Regions from separate parts of the Alkalihalobacillus pseudalcaliphilus genome, predicted to be linked through region 1. Evidence: riboswitches for the same ligand, from Rfam matches in the RefSeq annotation. Region 1 holds a riboswitch; the other holds the start of a gene.

Evidence for each region. Region 1 has a riboswitch for S-adenosylmethionine ahead of metK (methionine adenosyltransferase). Riboswitches for the same ligand answer to the same signal wherever they lie in the genome.
Region 2: linked by a shared signal. The riboswitch ahead of PQ479_RS03690 (2,3-diketo-5-methylthiopentyl-1-phosphate enolase) and the one ahead of metK (methionine adenosyltransferase) in region 1 are both predicted to bind S-adenosylmethionine.

The regions. Positions count from the first base shown of each region.
Region 1 covers NZ_JAQQWS010000008.1:85,562-101,268, forward strand. Annotated here, with positions in the region: gene PQ479_RS15950 (ABC-F family ATP-binding cassette domain-containing protein) at 1-459, opposite strand, end outside; gene PQ479_RS15955 (2-hydroxyacid dehydrogenase) at 685-1,653, shown strand; gene PQ479_RS15960 (MalY/PatB family protein) at 1,692-2,867, shown strand; gene PQ479_RS15965 (hypothetical protein) at 3,025-3,162, shown strand; gene PQ479_RS15970 (hypothetical protein) at 3,149-3,343, shown strand; gene PQ479_RS15975 (YwpF family protein) at 3,510-4,001, shown strand; gene PQ479_RS15980 (MFS transporter) at 4,225-5,436, shown strand; gene ytkD (RNA deprotection pyrophosphohydrolase) at 5,498-5,974, shown strand; gene PQ479_RS15990 (ABC transporter permease) at 6,149-6,940, opposite strand; gene PQ479_RS15995 (ABC transporter ATP-binding protein) at 6,915-7,697, opposite strand; gene PQ479_RS16000 (ABC transporter substrate-binding protein) at 7,703-8,701, opposite strand; gene PQ479_RS16005 (alpha/beta hydrolase family protein) at 8,803-9,582, shown strand; SAM riboswitch class I at 9,689-9,803, shown strand; gene metK (methionine adenosyltransferase) at 9,983-11,191, shown strand; gene PQ479_RS16015 (DUF1540 domain-containing protein) at 11,374-11,535, shown strand; gene PQ479_RS16020 (gamma carbonic anhydrase) at 11,606-12,130, opposite strand; gene PQ479_RS16025 (alpha/beta hydrolase) at 12,306-13,085, shown strand; gene PQ479_RS16030 (tetraprenyl-beta-curcumene synthase family protein) at 13,171-14,232, shown strand; gene PQ479_RS16035 (beta-class carbonic anhydrase) at 14,433-15,011, opposite strand; gene mnmM (tRNA 5-(aminomethyl)-2-thiouridylate-methyltransferase MnmM) at 15,125-15,697, opposite strand.
Region 2 covers NZ_JAQQWS010000001.1:762,205-766,804, reverse strand. Annotated here, with positions in the region: gene pdhA (pyruvate dehydrogenase (acetyl-transferring) E1 component subunit alpha) at 1-182, shown strand, start outside; gene mtnA (S-methyl-5-thioribose-1-phosphate isomerase) at 296-1,351, opposite strand; gene mtnK (S-methyl-5-thioribose kinase) at 1,348-2,553, opposite strand; SAM riboswitch class I at 2,640-2,741, opposite strand; SAM riboswitch class I at 3,346-3,449, shown strand; gene PQ479_RS03690 (2,3-diketo-5-methylthiopentyl-1-phosphate enolase) at 3,538-4,600, shown strand, end outside.

The DNA of each region.
Region 1 (15,707 bases):
CTCTTCTAAACCTAAACCACGAGCAATTTCTTCTACTTTTGCATCAATGATATAAAAATCATTGTTCGTTAATATATCTTGGATCACGCCAACTTCTTCTAACATTTTCTCGAGCTCTTCAGGTGTAACCTCACCCATTTTGTCATAGAGGTTATTCATATCTTGTTCTAAATCAAATAAATATTGGAAGGCACTTTTTAAAACGTCACGTATCGACATCCCTTTCTCTAGAACGGTGTGCTGGTCTAAGTAACCAACACGAACACGTTTTGACCATTCCACTTTTCCTGCATCTGGCATTAGTTTGCCAGTTATTATATTCATAAAGGTTGATTTCCCTTCACCATTCGCACCAATTAAACCGATATGCTCCCCTTTTAAAAGGCGAAAAGAAACATTTTCAAAAATGGCTCGGTCACCGAAACCATGACTTAAATTAGATACAGTTAAAATACTCATAACGACACCCTTCTTCTAAATCGGACATTATTTCTTCTCATATCTTACCATATAATCACAAAAATCATATGGTAATTGAAGGATTCATTGGCGATTTTTAAGCGTCCCATTCATAATATCGACATGATCCGTGCTATACTAGGGAAGGAAGTGTTAGGTAGGTTTTGATTGATAGTAAACTTACTCATATTGAAGAAGATTTTACATACGATAGGAGATTGGCTCATGAAAATATTAGTTACAAGGAAAATTCCTGCAGCATTATTGAAACCTTTGAACGAACTACCAAACGCAGAGATTGTTATGTTTGAAAAAGAAGATGAACCAATGCCTTATGAAAGACTTGTTGAAGAGTTAAAAACCGCGGATGCCGTTTTCTCTAATCTGTCAGATAAATTAGATAAGCATGCGTTAGAACAAGCTCACAACTTAAAGGTTATCAGTACGTTGGCCGTTGGTTTTGACAATATTGATTTAGAAGTAGCTAAGGCTAAAGGCATTAAGATTGGACATACTCCCTATGTGTTAACGGAGGCTACAGCGGATTTAACGTTTGCCCTGTTATTAGCGGTGGCACGTAACCTGCCACAAGGACAACAAATGATTAAAAATGATCAATGGAAAAGCTGGAGTCCGTTTGGCTTAACAGGCAAACAAGTATATGGTTCGAAAATTGGTATTATCGGTATGGGACGAATCGGCTTAAGTGTGGCACGAAGAGCAAAAGGATTTTCAATGGCCGTTTTTTATCATAATCGTAATCGCCATGAAGAAGCAGAAAAAGAGGTTGGAGCAACGTATTGCCAGTTAGATGAGCTTTTGGAGCAAAGTGATTTTGTTGTGTTGCTTGCCCCGGGTTCAAAATCTACCTATCGAATGCTTGGGAAAGAGCAATTTAAGAAAATGAAAAATACGGCTTATTTGATTAACTCTTCTCGAGGTACGAATGTCGATGAGCAAGCTCTCTATGAAGCCCTGAAATCAGGTGAGATTAAGGGAGCTGGCCTAGATGTTTTTGAAAAAGAACCTATTTCTGCAGAGCATCCTTTGCTTGAGCTAGATAATGTATTAGCGATTCCACATATCGGAAGTGCTTCTGTTGAAACAAGAGAAGAGATGGTACAAGTAACGATAACGAATATTATAAATGGATTAACAAATAAAGAGCTCGTTTATGAAGTGCCGAACTCATAAACGAAATGAATCAATGGTCTGAAGAAAGGGGAAGAAGAATGAGCGAACGTTTTAATCAAGTAATCGAGCGTAAAGGAACGAATTCTTTAAAGTGGGACATGTTACAGGAACGTTTTGGTTCCGATGACGTTTTACCTTTATGGGTAGCAGATATGGACTTTCGGGCCCCTGATGCGGTTATTGAAGCTATTAAGGAAAAAGCTGATCATGGCATCTTTGGATATCCAGCCCATGCAAAATCGCTGGATAAGGCTGTACAGTCATGGTTAAAAAGAAGATACGGCTGGGAAGTACAGGAAAACGCTTTTATTTACACGTTAGGAGTTGTGCCAGCTTTAAGTCATTTAATTTGTACATTTACAAAAAAATCAGACGAGATTATTATACAATCACCGGTTTATTATCCTTTTTATGATGTTATTGAAAAGAATGAACGAACGCTAGTGAAAAATCCTCTGAAATATAATGGGCAACGTTATGAGATGGATTATGAGGATTTGGAATCAAAAATTACGGATCATACAAAAATGCTGCTTTTATGTCACCCACACAATCCTGGAGGTCGTGTTTGGGAAAAAGCAGAGCTCGAAAGACTTGTAGCCATTTGTAAAAAGCATAATCTATATATTGTATCGGATGAAATTCATGCCGATCTATTATATGATGGCTTCACTCATACACCGATTGCTTCCATCGATCTAGAGATGAGTAATCGAATTTTCACTTGTTTAGCTCCTAGTAAGACATTTAATTTAGCGGGAATGCAAGCGTCTTACGTCGTCATAGAGGATGCGGCGAAGCGTCTTGAGTTCAAGAAATATATGGCAACAACTTTTACAGGTATGAATAATAGCTTTGCAGAAGTGGCTATGGAAGCGGCTTATACGTATGGCGAGCCTTGGTTGGAGGAACTGATGACTTATATTCAACATAATTATCAGTTAGTCACGACCTTTATAACCGAGCATATGCCAAAGATTAAGTGGATGGAGCCTGAAGGAACCTATTTACTATGGTTAGATTTCACAGGTTTAAATATGGACCCAGTTGAGCGGAAGAAATGGTTAATTGAAGAAGCGAAGGTTGGTTTTAACCATGGGGCAATGTTTGGTGAAGAAGGTTCTAACTTTGAGCGAATGAATTTAGCTTGTCCTTCAAGTATAGTAGAGGAAGCATTAACTAGGTTAAAAAGAGCATACGATAATATCAGTTAATTAATATTATTTAATGAAGGATTTAAGATCTGTATAACGAATTATTCTTATACGGAAGAAAGAATGAAGACTGTCATATTTTGAAGTGAGTAAACATATATTGTTGTATAGCTTGTCCGATTGACAAAGTTTACGTGGAAAAAGGAGATATTTGCACATGAAACAAATCAATCAATTTCTAGAGTTAGTCGACGATTTTAAATGTAAGCTTAATCGAAATTTGACAAAACAAGAATTAGAACTAATTATGTGGATTGAAGAAAAGAAATTAGAGGCACTGTTTGAAGAAGTATAAAGACAGACTAAGTCGTTTTAATGAAGAGTTACTGACTGATGTTACCATCGCAGTAGCTCTTTTATTTTTATGCGAAAGAAGACCGATTGGAAGTCGAGCCAAACTAGATATCGAAGAAGTTACTGAAGAAGAGGGGAGCAAGTGCAAAAAAAGGCAAGATCATGATATCACTTCCTTATAAAACGAACATGCCGGCTCCTGCAGGAGGAAAGCCCCCATTCCTGGAGCGCTCTTCGAAGAAGAATACATCGTCCTTAGTTACACTTTCATACAAAAAATTGGCTGTCTATTCATTAATATGGTTAAATAGAAATAGAATTGTTCGAATGGAATGGAGGAGTTAAATTATGAAAACATTTAAGCTTTACTCAATCTATTTATTACAAAATGAGTCAGGAAAAGTAACAACATCATCACTTAAATTGGATCGTGGATTAATTATAAATATGGAGAACTCCAAGCAAACATGGCTAATCGAAGCAGTAGTAGAAAAAGATCTCTTTCCATTCTTTAGTGAGGTTCAACAAGATGACAAGGATTTATTACTTGATGTTGTCATATCTAGAAAAGATAATTACCCAGCAACACTTATTACAAAAGTATCCGAAATTACCCAATTATCAAATGGAATAAGTATTCTCATGAAGGGTAAGCTTGTTTTAGGTAAAGACGATGTGTTAGAAGATGTTATTGAAGATTTAGTTGCTGATAACTATCAAGGTGAAGAATTTATTGACGAATTCAAAAGAAGAAAAGCTGATTTGACAGCTTACTCTCAAAGAACATTAGAAGAAATCTACCAAGAGTTAGAGAAAACAGGGGATTACCGATTAGCATGACAATCTTGGATTGCCTTTAACCTTTTATGTTACCAACAGGACGGAGCATAATTTTCCGGAGCAACGAGCAGCACACTATGTTCGCACTGCACCTCAATAACTTTCATAAAAAATTCGAACCAAGCTCTGTTGGTTCTTTTTTTATGCCACTTTTTATGAAGAATAGGATGTGATTTATGTCACATACTGAAAAGTAAATAGCTTCTCATAAAGGGGAAAAGCCATGTTAGGTGAAAATAAAAAATTAGCGATCATTTCAATGGCCTCTATTCCTCTGGTCATGACGCTCGGAAACTCCATGCTCATTCCTGTCTTACCGATGATCGAAAAAGAGTTAGGAATTACATCATTACAAGTAAGTATGCTCATAACCATCTATTCGGTAGTAGCGATCATTTGTATTCCAATTGCGGGCTATTTATCTGATCAGATTGGCAGAAAAAAAGTGATTATCCCTAGCCTCATTATCTCAGGAATTGGAGGCTTGGTTTCTGGTGTTGCAGCTGTATATGTTGCCAATCCCTACTACCTTATTCTCGTCGGTCGCTTCTTGCAAGGTGTAGGAGCAGCTGGGGCCTCTCCGATAGTTATGCCTTTAGTTGGGGATATGTACCAAGATCAACAGGAGGTTAGTAAAGGGCTAGGTACGATTGAGACCTCTAATACATTTGGTAAAGTGTTAAGCCCAATTTTGGGAGCGAGCTTAGCTACTTTACAATGGTATCTACCGTTTTTTTCATTCCCGATATTCTGTTTTATTTCTATTTTGTTAATGGTTTTTCTCGTGAAGTCTCCTCCATTAAGTACCGAAAAAATCAAACTACCAGATTTTTTGAAAATCTTAAAAAGTATTTTTAGGCGTGAGGGTAGATGGTTATATGCCGTATTTATTATTGGTGGAGTTTGTATGTTTGTATTATTTGGTGTGCTTTTTTATTTATCAACGATGTTAGAGGATAAATATCAAATTGAAGGAGTAAAAAAAGGAATTGTCTTGGCTGTTCCCTTAGCAGCTTTGTGCTTTAGCTCTTTTTTTACAGGGAAATATATTGGACAAGATTTAAAGAAAATGAAAAGTATGACGGTAATGGGTCTATTGCTTCTAGCCATTTCGATTAGCTGCATTGCGTTTACAGAGGATATTTATGTATTATTAACCTGTATTTTTGTAAGTGGGATCGGAATTGGTTTTGCATTACCAAGCCTGGATGCTTTTGTTACAGAAGGGATTGTCAAGGAGCAAAGAGGATCGGTTTCTTCTTTTTATAGCTCCATGAGGTTTGTAGGTGTAGCTCTTGGCCCACCTGTATTTACATTTTTAATAAAAATCTCTCATCAATTTCTTTTCTTAGTAAATGGAATCTTATGCTTTCTCATCTTTTTAATAGCTATATTTATGATAAAAGCTAGTGAAAAATTAAAATATACTTGGTAAGCGTTGCTTCTTTCTCGAATAGACTTATATACTTAAGGTATAAATCGTGAGGAGTTAGAAGATGACTTATCAATTTAAAGATTGGAATGGCTGCAAAATTTACTTGAGTTTTAACCGCGAAGATAAACCGCAGGATATTCACCATGTTTGGGTAATCTGCCGTTATCAGGAGCAATGGTTACTAACCAAACATTCTCAGCGGGGACTAGAGTTTCCGGGAGGTAAAGTTGAAAAAGGTGAAACGCTTGAAGAGGCTTGTCAGCGAGAGGTGTATGAAGAAACAGGTGGTAAAGTAAAGGAGTTAACTTATCTTGGCTGGTACCGAGTATGTGGAAAGAAGGAAAGCTTTTCTAAGGCTATTTTTTATGCGACGATAGATGCCATGGATCACAATGACGATTACCTTGAGACAAGTGGACCTCAACTAGTTAGCGAATGGCCCTCTCAAATCAATCAGCAAAAAGAGTATAGCTTCATAATGAAGGACAAAGTTCTACCATTAAGCCTTTCCGTTGTTAAAAATAGACAACTGTATTGAGTGCCATAACCAAGTAGGCAAAAAGGTCAACAAACAGCTGCATTAGCAAGTTAGTTCAGCACCCACCTGAGGGTGCGTGTCCCATGTTCGTAGTGATATCCGAAGGGAAAAACTAGCGCCCTTAGCTAACTTTCATATAAAAGATGCCTCCATTTCGGAGGCACCTTTTACACATTAAAATTGAATTAACCGTTTCTCGAGCATTTCAACTAATTTATACATAACCGTCGCCAAAATAGCGATGACTACTAAGCTCATTAAAACGAGCGTGAAATTAAATACTTGGAAGCCATAAATGATTAAATAACCTAACCCCTGTTTAGAAACGAGAAACTCTCCAACAATGACCCCTACCCATGATAATCCGACATTCACTTTTAACGTAGAAATAATCGTAGGCATCGAGGCAGGTAGAATCGCATTACCAAAAGTCTGACCTTTAGTAGCACCAAAGGTTTGTAGCACCTTAATATAGTTAACATCAACTTCACGAAAAGCACTATAGACAACAATGGTTGTAATAATAACAGAAATTAACGCCCCCATTGCTAAAATAGATGTGAAGTTTGGACCTAAACCAACAATAAGTAAAGGACCTAAGGCCACTTTAGGCATGGAGTTTAAAACGACTAAATATGGATCTAGTACCTTTTGGAGAAAAGGTGACCACCAAAGTAATGCAGCCAGTAGAACGCCTACTAAAGTTCCAATTAAAAAGCCTAAGATTGTCTCAAATAACGTAAAGGAGGTGTGCAAAAATAAACTTCCATCTTGAATTCGTGCCACCATTAAATCCCAAATCCTTGAAGGCATGCTAAAAAGTAAAGGATCAATCCACTGCGCTCTTGCAGCGATTTCCCATAGAGAAATAAAGGTAATCAGTATCGAAAGCTGAACGCTAAATACAATCCACTTTTGTTTTCGTAATGATTGAAGATAGTTATGATGAAGCTTTCCGAGGTTCAAGGGATTCCAACTCCTCCCATATTAAATTGAATTGCTCGGTATAGGCTTGAGTTTGTCTTGCCTCAAAAGGGACTAATTCTTTAATTTCTTCAGGCATCTCAAAAATTCGATGCACTCTGCCAGGCTTTGTATTTAATAGAACAACACGATCCGACATCGAAATAGCTTCACCGATATCATGTGTCACTAAAATTGCTGTTTTATCTTCCTTTTTTAATGTTTCAAATACGAGGTCCTCTAACTTTAATTTCGTTTGGTAATCAAGAGCAGAAAAAGGTTCGTCAAGAAGCATAAAAGAAGGTTCAGAAGCGAGCATTCTTACTAGAGCGACACGTTGACGCATGCCACCGGAAAGCTGTGTTGGATAAAAGGACCTTTTATCAAGCAAACCCATTGCATCGAGTAAATGTAAGGCTTTCTTTTGGGCCATTTTATTATCTTGATGACGAATATGTTGACCTAGAGTTATATTTCGTTCAATCGTTAACCATGGGAATAAATAATCTTGCTGCAGCATGTAACCGACATTTGTCGTTTGTGGATCAACTTGCTGATTATCTAACAAAATCTTTCCCTCAGTCGGTTTCAAAATACCTGCAATCAGAGAAAGTAAGGTTGTTTTTCCGCAGCCGCTTGGTCCTATTAACGAGATGAATTCACCTTCCTCAATGGTTAAATCAATGTTTTCAAGAGCCAAGGTGGCTTCTTCTTTTGTTAAATATATTTTTGATACGTTATCGATATGGATTTGTGACATGGTCATTACTCCATAACACTTTCGGCAATAGAAGTATTCACTAGCTCGGTAAAGTTAACTTCCTGTGGAAGCTCCCCAGCTTGATCCATGATCAACTGCAATTGCTTCCAAGCTTCTTCTGTTAAAAGAGGGTCTGTTGCATAAGAACCTTGAGACTGATAACGTTCAATAACTTGGGCTATAAGCTCTTCATCTGTATCTTCAAAAAAATCAGCAATTGAACTAGCTATAATGTCCACAGGTTGCTCTTCTACCCATTGCTGCCCTTTATATAAAGCTCTTGTAAATGCTTCAAGTGTTTCGGCGTTTTCATCTATGAAGCTCTGTTTCGACATAAATCCTGTGTACGGTACAAGCCCAGACTCTTCTCCAAATGAAGCAACGATATAACCAATCCCTTCATTTTCAAATTGTGTGGCCTGTGGTTCAAATAATTGAACAAAGTCGCCAGTACCGGAAGCAAAAGCACTTGGGATATTGCCAAAATCAATACTTTGAATCAATTCTAAATCTCCATGAGGGTCAATGCCATGCTGTTTTAATACATGTTCACCGACCATCTGCGGCATACCACCGACACGTTGACCGAGGAATGTAGAGTCTTTTAAATCGCTCCATTCGAATGAGTCGAGCTTTTCGCGAGATACTAAAAAGGTTCCGTCAGTTTGAGTTAAAGCGGCAAAGTTGATGGCAGGATCATTGGCCTCTTGGGCATACACATAAATCGATGTTTCCGCACCTACTAAAGCAACATCTGCTCCATCAGATAGAAGTGTTGTCATTGTTGTATCTCCACCCCAGGTTGTTGTTAATTCTAAATCAATTCCTTCATCTTCAAAGAAACCTTCTGAAATAGCCGCATAGAGGGGAGCGTAGAAAATAGAACGTGTCACTTCAGCTAGACGCACTTTTTCTAATTCGGCGTTTGAATTTGAGCAAGCAACAGGTATTAATATAAGGAAAAGAAGTAACAGCATAAAAGTTAAACGTTTTAAGGTACTCATCTTTATCAACTCCTTGCACATTTGTATAATTAGATCTGTGATAGTCTATGTTCAAAGGGTTGAATGTGTGTTTGCCTACTGCGAGAAAAGGTTGTGTCATGATGTTGTTAGAAAAAAAGAGAATTCCGTCTCCTCATCAGAGGATTGATTTATTTGAAATCACCTATTTAAGTGCTGGATTACAAGTGAAGGGATATTTGGCAACCCCTTTAAATAAAGGTAAGCTACCCGGTCTATTATATTTAAGAGGTGGTATAAAAAATGTTGGAATGGTCAGAGTTCAGAGAGTCATTCAGTGGGCCAGTGAGGGGTTCGTTGTCATCGCCCCTTTTTATCGGGGAAATCGTGGTGGTGAAGGGCAAGAAGATTTTGCCGGTGAGGATCGTGAAGATGCTTTTAAAGCCTACGATTTATTATATGAAAGTGAAGAAGTTCAGCACAATCAAATCCATGCATTAGGATTTTCACGGGGGGGTGTTATGGCCTTATTAACGGCTTTAAAACGGCCATCATTAGCTAGTTGTGTTTTATGGAATGGTGTGACGGATATGTTTCTAACCTATGAGGAGCGTATTGATTTAAGGAGGATGATGAAGCGTGTAATTGGTGGTACACCAAATAAATACCCCGAACGCTATCAAGAGAGAAGTCCAATTCCAGAGTTAAAGCAAAGTGCAGTACCGATTTTAACGATACATGGTATGTTAGATGAACATGTGTCGATTGAACATTCTTATCGGTTAGAAAATGCGTTACATGGTCATGTTCAAAGCTGGTACTATCCTCATTTTTCGCATCATTTTCCTTTAAAGGATCAACAGCGCATATTAACGGAAGCTGCCAATTGGATGAAAAAACAGACAAGTAGTCCTCAAAAATAAGAAGGTTATTTAGTGTGTGAAAGAATGGAAATAATTAAATAAAAAGAAAATCTCAAAATAATTGACAGTCATTTTAATCTGCGTTATGATATGTTGCGAACGGATACTCTTATCCCGAGTCGGTGGAGGGACAGGCCCGAAGAAACCCAGCAACCATCATTTCAATGAAAAGAAATGAAAAGGTGCTAACCTGCAAGGCATATGACCTTGAACGATAAGAGGCGAAAGGTAAACACTCCAACCCTTTTCCTCAGTATGTGTGGAATGGGTTTTTTATTGTTTATATTTGTCAAATTGTGTCTTCGATTGTTATTTTACTCCCATTCAATCGGAAATGAGTGCCGTTATAAATTATTGGCTCATAGCTGTTTGTAGTTGTGTGCAGAGGAGGAAATGAGATATGGTTTTAAAAAGTAGACGGTTATTTACTTCTGAGTCGGTTACTGAAGGACACCCAGATAAGATTTGTGACCAAATTTCAGATGCGATTTTAGATGAGATTTTAAAAAGTGACCCAAATGCTCGTGTAGCTTGTGAGACTTCTGTCAATACAGGTCTTGTATTAGTTGCCGGCGAGATTACGACAAGCACTTATGTGGATATTCCTAAAATTGTTCGTGAGACAATTAAAGGTATCGGCTACACACGTGCTAAATATGGTTTTGATGCAGAAACTTGTGCCGTTTTAACGTCGATTGATGAGCAATCAGCTGACATTGCATTAGGTGTAGACAAAGCTTTGGAAGCTCGTGAAGGTCAAATGACAGATGAAGAGATCGAAGCAATTGGTGCAGGAGATCAAGGGCTAATGTTTGGTTTTGCTTCGAATGAAACGGATGAATTAATGCCTTTACCGATTTCATTAAGTCACAAATTATCTCGTCGCTTAGCTCAAGTTCGTAAAGATGAGATTTTAGACTACTTACGTCCTGATGGTAAAACACAAGTAACGATTGAATATGATGAAGCTGGAAAACCAGTGCGTGTTGACACGATTGTTATTTCAACTCAGCACCATCCAGAGATTACTTTAGAACAAATTGAAAAAGATTTAAAGCAATATGTGATTAATGAAGTAGTTCCTGCTGAATTAATTGATGATCAAACGAAGTATTTTATCAATCCTACAGGTCGTTTCGTTATCGGTGGACCACAAGGTGATGCAGGTCTTACAGGACGTAAAATCATCGTTGATACGTACGGTGGTTATGCTCGTCACGGTGGTGGTGCATTCTCTGGTAAGGATGCAACAAAAGTAGACCGCTCTGGTGCTTACGCTGCTCGTTATGTAGCCAAAAACATCGTTGCTGCTTGTCTAGCTGATAAGTGTGAAGTACAATTAGCGTATGCGATTGGTGTGGCACGCCCGGTATCGATTTCGGTTGATACATTTGGAACAGGTGTCGTATCAGAAGAAGTACTTGTTCAGCTTATTGCAGACAACTTTGATCTTCGTCCAGCAGGCATTATTAAAATGCTTGACCTACGTCGCCCTATTTATAAGCAAACGGCAGCATATGGTCACTTTGGACGTACAGATGTTGACTTACCATGGGAAAACACAGATAAAGCAGCCGCTTTAAAAGAGCAAGCTAAAGTTTTACGTTAACCTTGATATGAAATGAATGATAAAGGCCCTTCTAATCGATGCTCTCGGTAGAAGGGCTTTTTTACTGTATAGTGACATAAAAAAACAGAGCCAGATTTATCCTGTAATGTGAGACATTTTCCGAGGCTTTTGGGTATGCGAGGCATATAAACAGGTAAAAATGTACGTAGGAGGTGATGATAATGGCTGTTGAAGTATTATGTGAAGTAAACAACTGTGTGTATTGGGATCATAATAATCGCTGTGGGGCAGATAAAATTTATGTGGTAAGTCATAAGGGTAAGCAAGCCAAAAAGACAGAAGAGACAGACTGTAAAACGTTCGAGCCAGAACATTTAGGTTAATTAGCTAGCTGTAAAGGGTGGGAATGGCGTTCCTACCCTTTACCATTAATATTGATTATCATTATCGATATTATACATCCTTTTTTACTTGTGCTTGTTTATAAATCTGTCCCTTGTTCCGGTAGTCTTTAACAATTCGCTCCATTTCTTGACGATCTTTTTCATTAATAGCACGAACAACCTTAGCGGGTCGTCCAAATGCCAAAGTGTTGGGCGGAATCTTTTTTCCGGGTGGGACGAGACTACCAGCCCCAATGAATGCACCTTCACCGATTTCCGCTCCATCTAGAATCGTTGTACCCATCCCAATTAATGAGCGTTTGCCAATGAGGCAGCTATGTAACATCACTTGATGACCAACCGTGACATCGTCTTCAATAATAAGTGGCAGATCAGGGCTTTGGTGTAACATGGATTGATCTTGGATATTCACTCTGTTTCCAATAATAGTTGGTGCTACGTCACCTCTGATGACTGTTTGAAACCAAATACTTGATTCTTCGCCAATCACAACATCACCTGTAATCGTAACATAATCAGCTATAAAAGCTGATTTAGCGATTTGAGGTTCTTTTCCGTTATAAGCATAAATCATAGTTGGCACACTCCTCTTATAAAAATGTTTGCTCCCTCATATATTGTATCAAATCATGTCAAAAACTTCATAAATGCTAGGTGAATAGCATCAAAAAAATCTATTTTCTTTCTTTTAGTTCATGTTTTCGGTAAAATGAAGACAAGATTTTGGCTGAGTAAAAGGAGTTGATTGCATGTGGACATATGCAAGTAAAGATGCCAGAGCGACGATTGTTTTAATACACGGAGCAGGTGAACATCATGGTCGTTATGAGTGGTTAGCTCAGAAGTGGAATGAGCATGGTATTCATGTCATCATGGGTGATTTACCAGGGCAAGGAAAAACAAGAGGTAAACGAGGTCATATCAATCAATTTTCTCAATATATAGATGCCGTGCAAGAATGGGTAGATGAAGCGAAGAAGTTTGAACAGCCTATTTTTATATTGGGTCATAGTATGGGTGGGCTTGTTGCGATTCGTTATGTGATGGAGAGCAAAGCGAAGGATATTCAAGGTTTACTTTTATCCTCACCTTGTTTAGGTCTATTTAGGCCTATTAAGACAAGCAAAGATTTAGCCTCTAAAGTATTAAATCGCCTAACCCCAACTCTTACGGTAGCATCTGGAATAAATTCGAATCATGTCACGAGAGATGAACAGATAAGAGATCAGTATGTTCGTGATGAGTTACGAGTAACAAAGGTTTCCGTAAGGTGGTACCAGGAGCTTCATAAAAATATGCACCTTGCCACACGTTATCCAGAAAAAATGCCAGATATACCACTTGCTGTTTTGCAAGCCGGAGATGATAAGATTGTGAGTAAATATGCCGTGCGTGACTGGTTTGATAGCTTAGATGTGACGGAGAAGTATTATAAAGAATGGAAAGGCCTATATCATGAGGTTTTTAATGAGCCTGAAAAAGAAGTTGTATTTCGACATGCGGTTGGAATTATGAACTTATGGACATGAGTATCTTCATAAGATTTTAAGATTTGATCGTTTGTTGTCGGACTCATTTTGTGCTAACGTTAGGTATAGATAAGGAGGATCCACTTTGAAAGTTCCGACACAACCAATCCCATTAATGATGAATATTTTTAGGGATGTTTTACCGACGGTTCATCGTTATTATGACCAATGGAAAGAAAGAGCCGAATTAATCCCTGATCCAGAATTAAGAGCTCAGGCACTTGATGCACTTGAAAGAAAAGAATTTCATTGTGAAGGTGGCGGTATTTATGGGTTACTTGCCCGAGACCGCTTCGATGAATTAATCCAGTTTATAATTGCCTATCAGATTATGTGTGATTACTTAGACAATTTGTGTGACCAAAGTGACTATTTAGATCCGAAAGATTTCCGTTCTTTACATAATGCTTTATTAGCTGCTTTGACGCCTGGTGAACCGTTAGTAAATTATTATCAATATCGAGTTGAACAGGAAGACGGTGGCTATTTACACGAGCTCATTGAAACGTGTCAGCATATTTTAGTGACATTCCCATCTTTCCGAATTGTTCAAGATAACATGTTGCAGCTCAGTAAGTTATACGGTGATTTACAAGTGCATAAGCATGTGGTCAAAGAAGAGCGAATTCCCAGATTAGAAGCTTGGTTTGAGGAATATAAAAACGAACTCCCAGAGATGACTTGGTTCGAGTTCTCAGCCTGTACAGGATCTACTTTAGGGATTTATTCATTAGCGACCTATGGCACGAAAGAAGGCTTAACAGAAGCAGAAGCAAATGTCATTAAGGATGGTTATTACCCTTGGGTTCAAGGCGTTCATTTGTTGCTTGATTATTTTATTGATCAAGAAGAGGACATTGCTGATGATGAGTTAAATTTTTTATTTTATTATGACAATGATGAGCAGATGATTGAACGATTTCAATACTTTGTCAAGCAAGCGGAACAAAGGTTGTCAACGATGCCTGATCCGAAATTCCACCGTCAAATTTGGCGTGGTATTATTGCCATTTATTTATCGGATTCTAAAGTACAAAAAAATAAAGAGTTGAAAAAAAAGTCAAAGCAAATGATTAAAATGGGTGGTCTCCCAACCTTTTTATTTTATTTAAATAGTTGGATTTATCGAAGAGACCGTTCATCTTAACTGAGATATGTCGTTAGACTGATACCAATCTGATATGTGGAAGCCGTTGTTTATACACTGTGGTGTGTGGATAGACGGCTTATTTTTTATTTGAAAATTAAATGAGAGAATGACTTTAAATGATATAAAAAACCACCAGTCTAGTTTGATTGGTGGCTTTTGTTCTTATATTAATAATAGGGTTCTTTTTTCTGAAGGTATTAGACGTTTGTCTCTTCTGTATACCCATTCACTAATACGTCAAGTTCCCCGGTTTCTGGGCTGATAATTAACCCATGAACAGGTACATTGTTCGGGAGAAGTGGGTGTTTTTTGACGAGATCAACACTGTTTAGAATATTCTCCTCAACGCTACTAAAACCAGATAAAAACTGCTTGACATCAACACCAGCGTATTCAAGCGGTTCAATAACATCTAAATCGACTCCACGGGCTTTTGCTTTTTCTAATAAAGTTTCGTGTTCGAGACCCGTCATTCCACAACCGTGATGCCCGATAATCAAAATTTCCTCTGCTTGAAGCTGGTAAAGGGCAACGAGAATACTACGCATAATTGAACCAAAGGGATGTGAAATAACAGCACCAGCATTTCGAATGATTTTGGCATCCCCATTTTTTAAGTCCATGGAACGGTGAAGTAGCTCTACTAATCTAGTATCCATACAAGTGAGAATAACTAGCTTTTTGTTCGGGAATTTAGTAGTTTGATATTGCTCATATTCTTTATTTTCTACAAACGATTTGTTAAACGTTATAATGGAATCTAAAATGGTTGTCACACTAGCCACGCTCCTATCGATCGATTTTATTTTTTGTACTTGAATGTCTTTTATTTTCAACTTACTAGTACGAATTGTCAATAGTCTCTCATCCTATTTCACATAGAGAGTAATTATCTTTTCTCAATAGCGATAATAAAAGGTGGATTGTTTTTCTGGTTCATAAATTGATAGGTTAATACATGTGCTTGCTGTTGGTCGATTGTTTTAAAATAGTCTAATAAATGGTCACGTTCTATTTGTCCTTGTTCATGACCATGATAAATGACCAAGACGATTAGACCTTCTTTCGGCATGACATGCAAGAGCTTGTTAATCGCCTCGATTGTAGAATCGGGCTTCGTGACAATCGATTTATCTCCACCAGGCAAATAGCCTAAATTAAAAATAGCCCCCTTGATTTGGTGGAGATGTTCTTCCGGTAAACAGGCATCGAAATTCTGATGACCATTTACATAGAGAGTCACTCTTTCCTGTAAATCAAGCGACTTAAGTTTTTGTTCAGTCATGACTATCGCTTCTTCTTGAATATCGAAACTGTACACGTGACCAGCTTCACCAACTAATTGGGCAAGCGTTACAGTATCATTTCCTTTGCCCGCAGTACAATCTAAAGCGATATTACCAGGCTCCAGTGTTTGGGTTAAAAGCGTACGTGCAAATGGTAAAATCCCTTGGATTTTCATCTTTATCTCC
Region 2 (4,600 bases), on a different contig from region 1:
TGGAAAGCCTTGGTTTGTGGACAAGCCAAGATGAGGAGCATATTGTGGAAGAGGCAAAAGCTGATATCAAAGAGGCAATAAAACAAACAGAATTAGATCGGGAGCAAACAATCCAAGATTTGGCTGGGAATATGTATGAGTTTCTGCCAAGAAATTTAAAAGAACAACTGAATCACATGTAAACGGAAGTTTTATGAGTTTCGCAACTACTTGCAATGGAGGTATTGGATTTTAGAAGTCGATAAAAAAAATTAATGAAAGGACAGCATGAATCCAATTCATGCTGTCCTTTACACTACACCTGGATACCTTCTTTACTTTTATCAAGTAATGCAGTTAAATTTGTGCTGAATTCTTCTGTTATGATACCATATTCTGTAATGATACCAGAAATTAATGAGTGCGGAGTAACGTCAAATGCTGGATTAAACACGTTAATACCACTTGGAGCAATTGCTTGCCCGTTTAGGTGAGTTATTTCTTCTGGGGGACGTTCCTCAATGGGTATATCATCACCATGTAATGTGTTTAAATCAATAGTTGAGAAAGGGGCTGCTACATAAAAAGGAATCTGATGACTTTTCGCAAGCAGTGCTAAACCATATGTGCCGATCTTGTTAGCCGTATCACCGTTTGCCGCAATGCGATCGGCACCAACAATAATAGCATCTATTTTTTTTGTTTTGAGTGTATGAGCTGCCATACTATCGGTAATGAGAGTGACGTTGACTCCAAGCTGTTGGAGCTCCCAAGCAGTTAAACGTGAGCCTTGTAAGACGGGCCTTGTTTCACAAGCATAGGCATGTAACGTTAAACCTTGATCTTTAGCTAAGTAGAATGGAGCAAGAGCTGTACCATACTTGGCAGTAGCTATAGCACCGGCATTACAAATCGTCATAATTGTGTCTTGATCCTTAAAAAGTGATAAGCCATACTCGCCAATTTTCCTGCATGTTTCCGCGTCTTCTTTTTGAATGGCTAAAGCTTCAGTTAAAGCTATGTCTTTAGCTTCTTCAACACTACCTGACCCGCTTACCTTTTGAGTCATACGATCAATGGCCCAAAATAAATTAATAGCTGTTGGTCGGCTCGAAGCTAAGTAATCTCGTTGAGCGATAAATTCTGAAAGAAATAAATCAAGCTGATTGGATTGTTTCGCTTGTGCCCATAGGGCTAATCCGAATGCAGCGGCAATACCTATTGCTGGAGCCCCTCTCACTTTCAAATAAGTAATAGCTTCCCAAACTTGTTCAATTGTCGTTGCTCGTTCAAAAGTTACCTCATGAGGTAACTTTTGTTGGTCAAGAATTAAAACGGAATCTTTATCCCAACGTACTGATTGGATTGTCATACATATACCACCTTTACTTGTTGAATAAGCGAATCCATGTCTTTAATTGAATGACGTTCTGTGATGAATGTTCGAGCTACTTGTATAATGGTTTGCTGAACAGATTGACGGATTGCTAACTCTTGAATGCTATCGACATCTTTTACATGTGCTAAACCAATCATGCGACGAATCATTTCTGCACCTGCAAATCCAACTGACTCTGTCCAAATCGTCGCTAATACATCTTCAAGGTGACCATCCACTTTTGTAAACGACTCTTTACTTTCGTTTTTCCAAAGCTCGGTATATGTCGTTTCAAAAACCTTCCACGTATCGATGAGCGTTTGAATTAAATAGCTTTGTTGTTGTTCTTTCTCAATTGAATTACTTGCTTGACCTTCTTGTGCATAATAATTCATAATCAGATTCGCAAAAAAAGTGCCGATGTCAAAAGCTTTTGGTCCATAAAAGGCAAATTCAGGATCAATAATTTTTGTTTCATCTTTTGTTACAAAAATACTACCTGTGTGAATGTCTCCGTGTATAAGTGCTTCCGATTTTGTTAAGAAGAGATGTTTTAATTTTGCGACTTCTCTTTTTAGCTTATTGTCGCTCCATAATTCATGTACGAGTGGTTTCAAATGGTCGTCAAAAGAGTTTGTTTCACTATCAAAGAATGGATCAGTGAAAACGAGTCTTTCCGTAATATCACAAAGGTCTGGATTGATAAAATCTACCGCGAGTTCTTTTGCTTCCTTAGGGTGTAAATGAAAGGTTGATGTACGAAAAAGTATTTCTGCTAAATAAATACCAATATGGCTTGCAACTTGAGGGTAAAGATTACCCGTAATCAATCCTTCACGTAAAATTGTAAAGTCACTAAGATTTTCCATGACGGTTAAGGCAAGTGTCTGATCATGGTGAAAAACCTTTGGCACAAGATTAGGTACGTATTTGGCAGCGAGTTGAAGAACTGATGCTTCAATTCTTGCACGGTCTAGTGTTAACGGCCAACTTTCACCAACCACTTTGGCATATGGTAGAGCTTGTTTAACAATAAATGAACGACCTGTTGTTTGACTGAAAATATTGAAAACATAATTTAAATTGCCGTCACCAATCTCTGATACTGTCGCCCGCTCATCTTCATTTAGTAAACCAATTTCTTTTAAAAAATTGACAGCAGTTGCTTCTGTTAATGCTATGTATTGTATACTCATTTGTTATCTTCCCCTTTAATTTAAGTAATAAAAAAGCCTCTTTCTGTTAGCAGAAAGAGGCGAATAGACAATGTGTGAATCGACCTCTCTTATCTACCAGAACATGTCTGTTGGATGTAGCACCGTGCCAAAAGGTCGGTTGCTGCGGTTTCATCGGGCCAAATCCCTCTACCTACTCATGATAAGAGTGTAAAAAATATGAAATTAACTGACTTGTGATTACTATAAAGGATGTAGGCTCGGTCGTCAATAAGTTTTTGAAAATTATATATATTACACATAATAGGCTAAGTGTGCCTTTGAAATAGAAATAAGCTAAATAGAATAAATAATAAAAAAAGATTGACAATTAAACAAGTAAACTGGCAATATATATAGCAAGGAAAATACAACCAAGCAAGTAGCAACAAAATGGAACAATATCGAATCATCAGATGACTATTAGTGACAGAGCTGAGTTCCGGTCATAGCCGATTAGCTCAGCGCCACGTGATTGTCTCGGAGCATGATTTTCGGTAGTAGCGGCAAGCCAAGTTCCGCATATGAGTATCAGCAGGAACTTTCATATAAACCACTTATGGAGAAGCTGATTCATTTCGCCACCAATAAAGATGAAAGTAGTGGCGACTTCTTAAACATTTGGCTCGTTTACAACTCCATCACCATCAGGAGTCGCACGACCAAAAAGGGAGCAGTGACCTGTTAAGGTCGTCTATCGCAAGATGGAAGACCAGTTAACTTCAAGGCACGTACTACCACCCTTAAGTATACTTTCATATAAAAATAAATAATCTCTTATCAAGAGCTGGCGGAGGGATAAGCCCTATGAAGCCCGGCAACCGGTTTATTTAAATACGGTGCTAATTCTTACAATCTTTATGATTGAAAGATGAGAGAGGGAATACAAATTTGTCCTCTCCTTCTTTATTTGAATGGAGAGTTTTTTGTTAGTAATTTGATAGGTGTAAGGAGAGTGGAACAAACATGAGTCATGTGACAGCAACGTATCTAGTAAAAGGAAAAAAAGAGGAATTAGCTAAAAAAGCAGAAGGAATAGCCTTAGGATTAACAGTAGGATCGTGGACAGAGTTACCAACCATTGAACAAGAGCAATTAAAGGCTCATAAAGGAAATGTAGAGCAAGTAGAATATGTAGGAGAAGGTCGTGATGAGCATGGATTAATAAAAATTAGCTATCCAAGTTTAAACTTCTCTCCGGATTTACCAGCGATTTTAACAACGGTTTTTGGTAAACTTTCCCTTGATGGTGAAGTGAAATTAATCGATTTAAACTTCTCTAGTGAGTTAAAATCCTATTTTCCCGGTCCGAGATATGGGATTGATGGTGTCCGTGAACTTGTAGAAGTGAAGAAACGGCCACTATTAATGAGTATTTTTAAAGCGGCGATCGGTAGAGATTTAGACTCGTTACATGAGCAAATGCTTCTTCAAGCGTTAGGCGGAGTTGACATTATTAAAGATGATGAAATTTTATTTGAAAATGAAAAAACACCTCTAGAAGAGAGAATTCCAGTGTGTTTGGCTGCTATTACGGAAGCGGCAGAATCAACAGGACATAGACCATTATATGCTGTCAATATCACTGGAAGGACCTCACAACTTAAGGACAGGGCTAAGCAAGCGATAGATTTAGGAGCACCTGCTCTACTCTTGAATGTCTTTGCTTATGGGTTGGATGTCTTACAAGATTTAAGAGAGGATACCGAAATTGATGTGCCCATTTTAGCCCACCCTGCAGTAAGTGGGGCGATGACATCGAGTGCTTATTATGGTTTTTCTCATCAATTATTGTTAGGGAAATTATTAAGAATGGCTGGAGCGGACCTTGTTTTATTCCCGTCACCTTATGGTAATGTGGCGTTAGAAAAGGACAAAGTGTTAGGCATTGTCACGTCATTAACTGAGCAAGATGATAGCTATAAGAAAGCATTCCCGGTTCCTTCTGCAGGCATTCACTCTGGGATGACTGAAAAAATTATCAGTGATTTTGGTCCAGACATTGTGATTAATGCTGGAGGTGGCATCC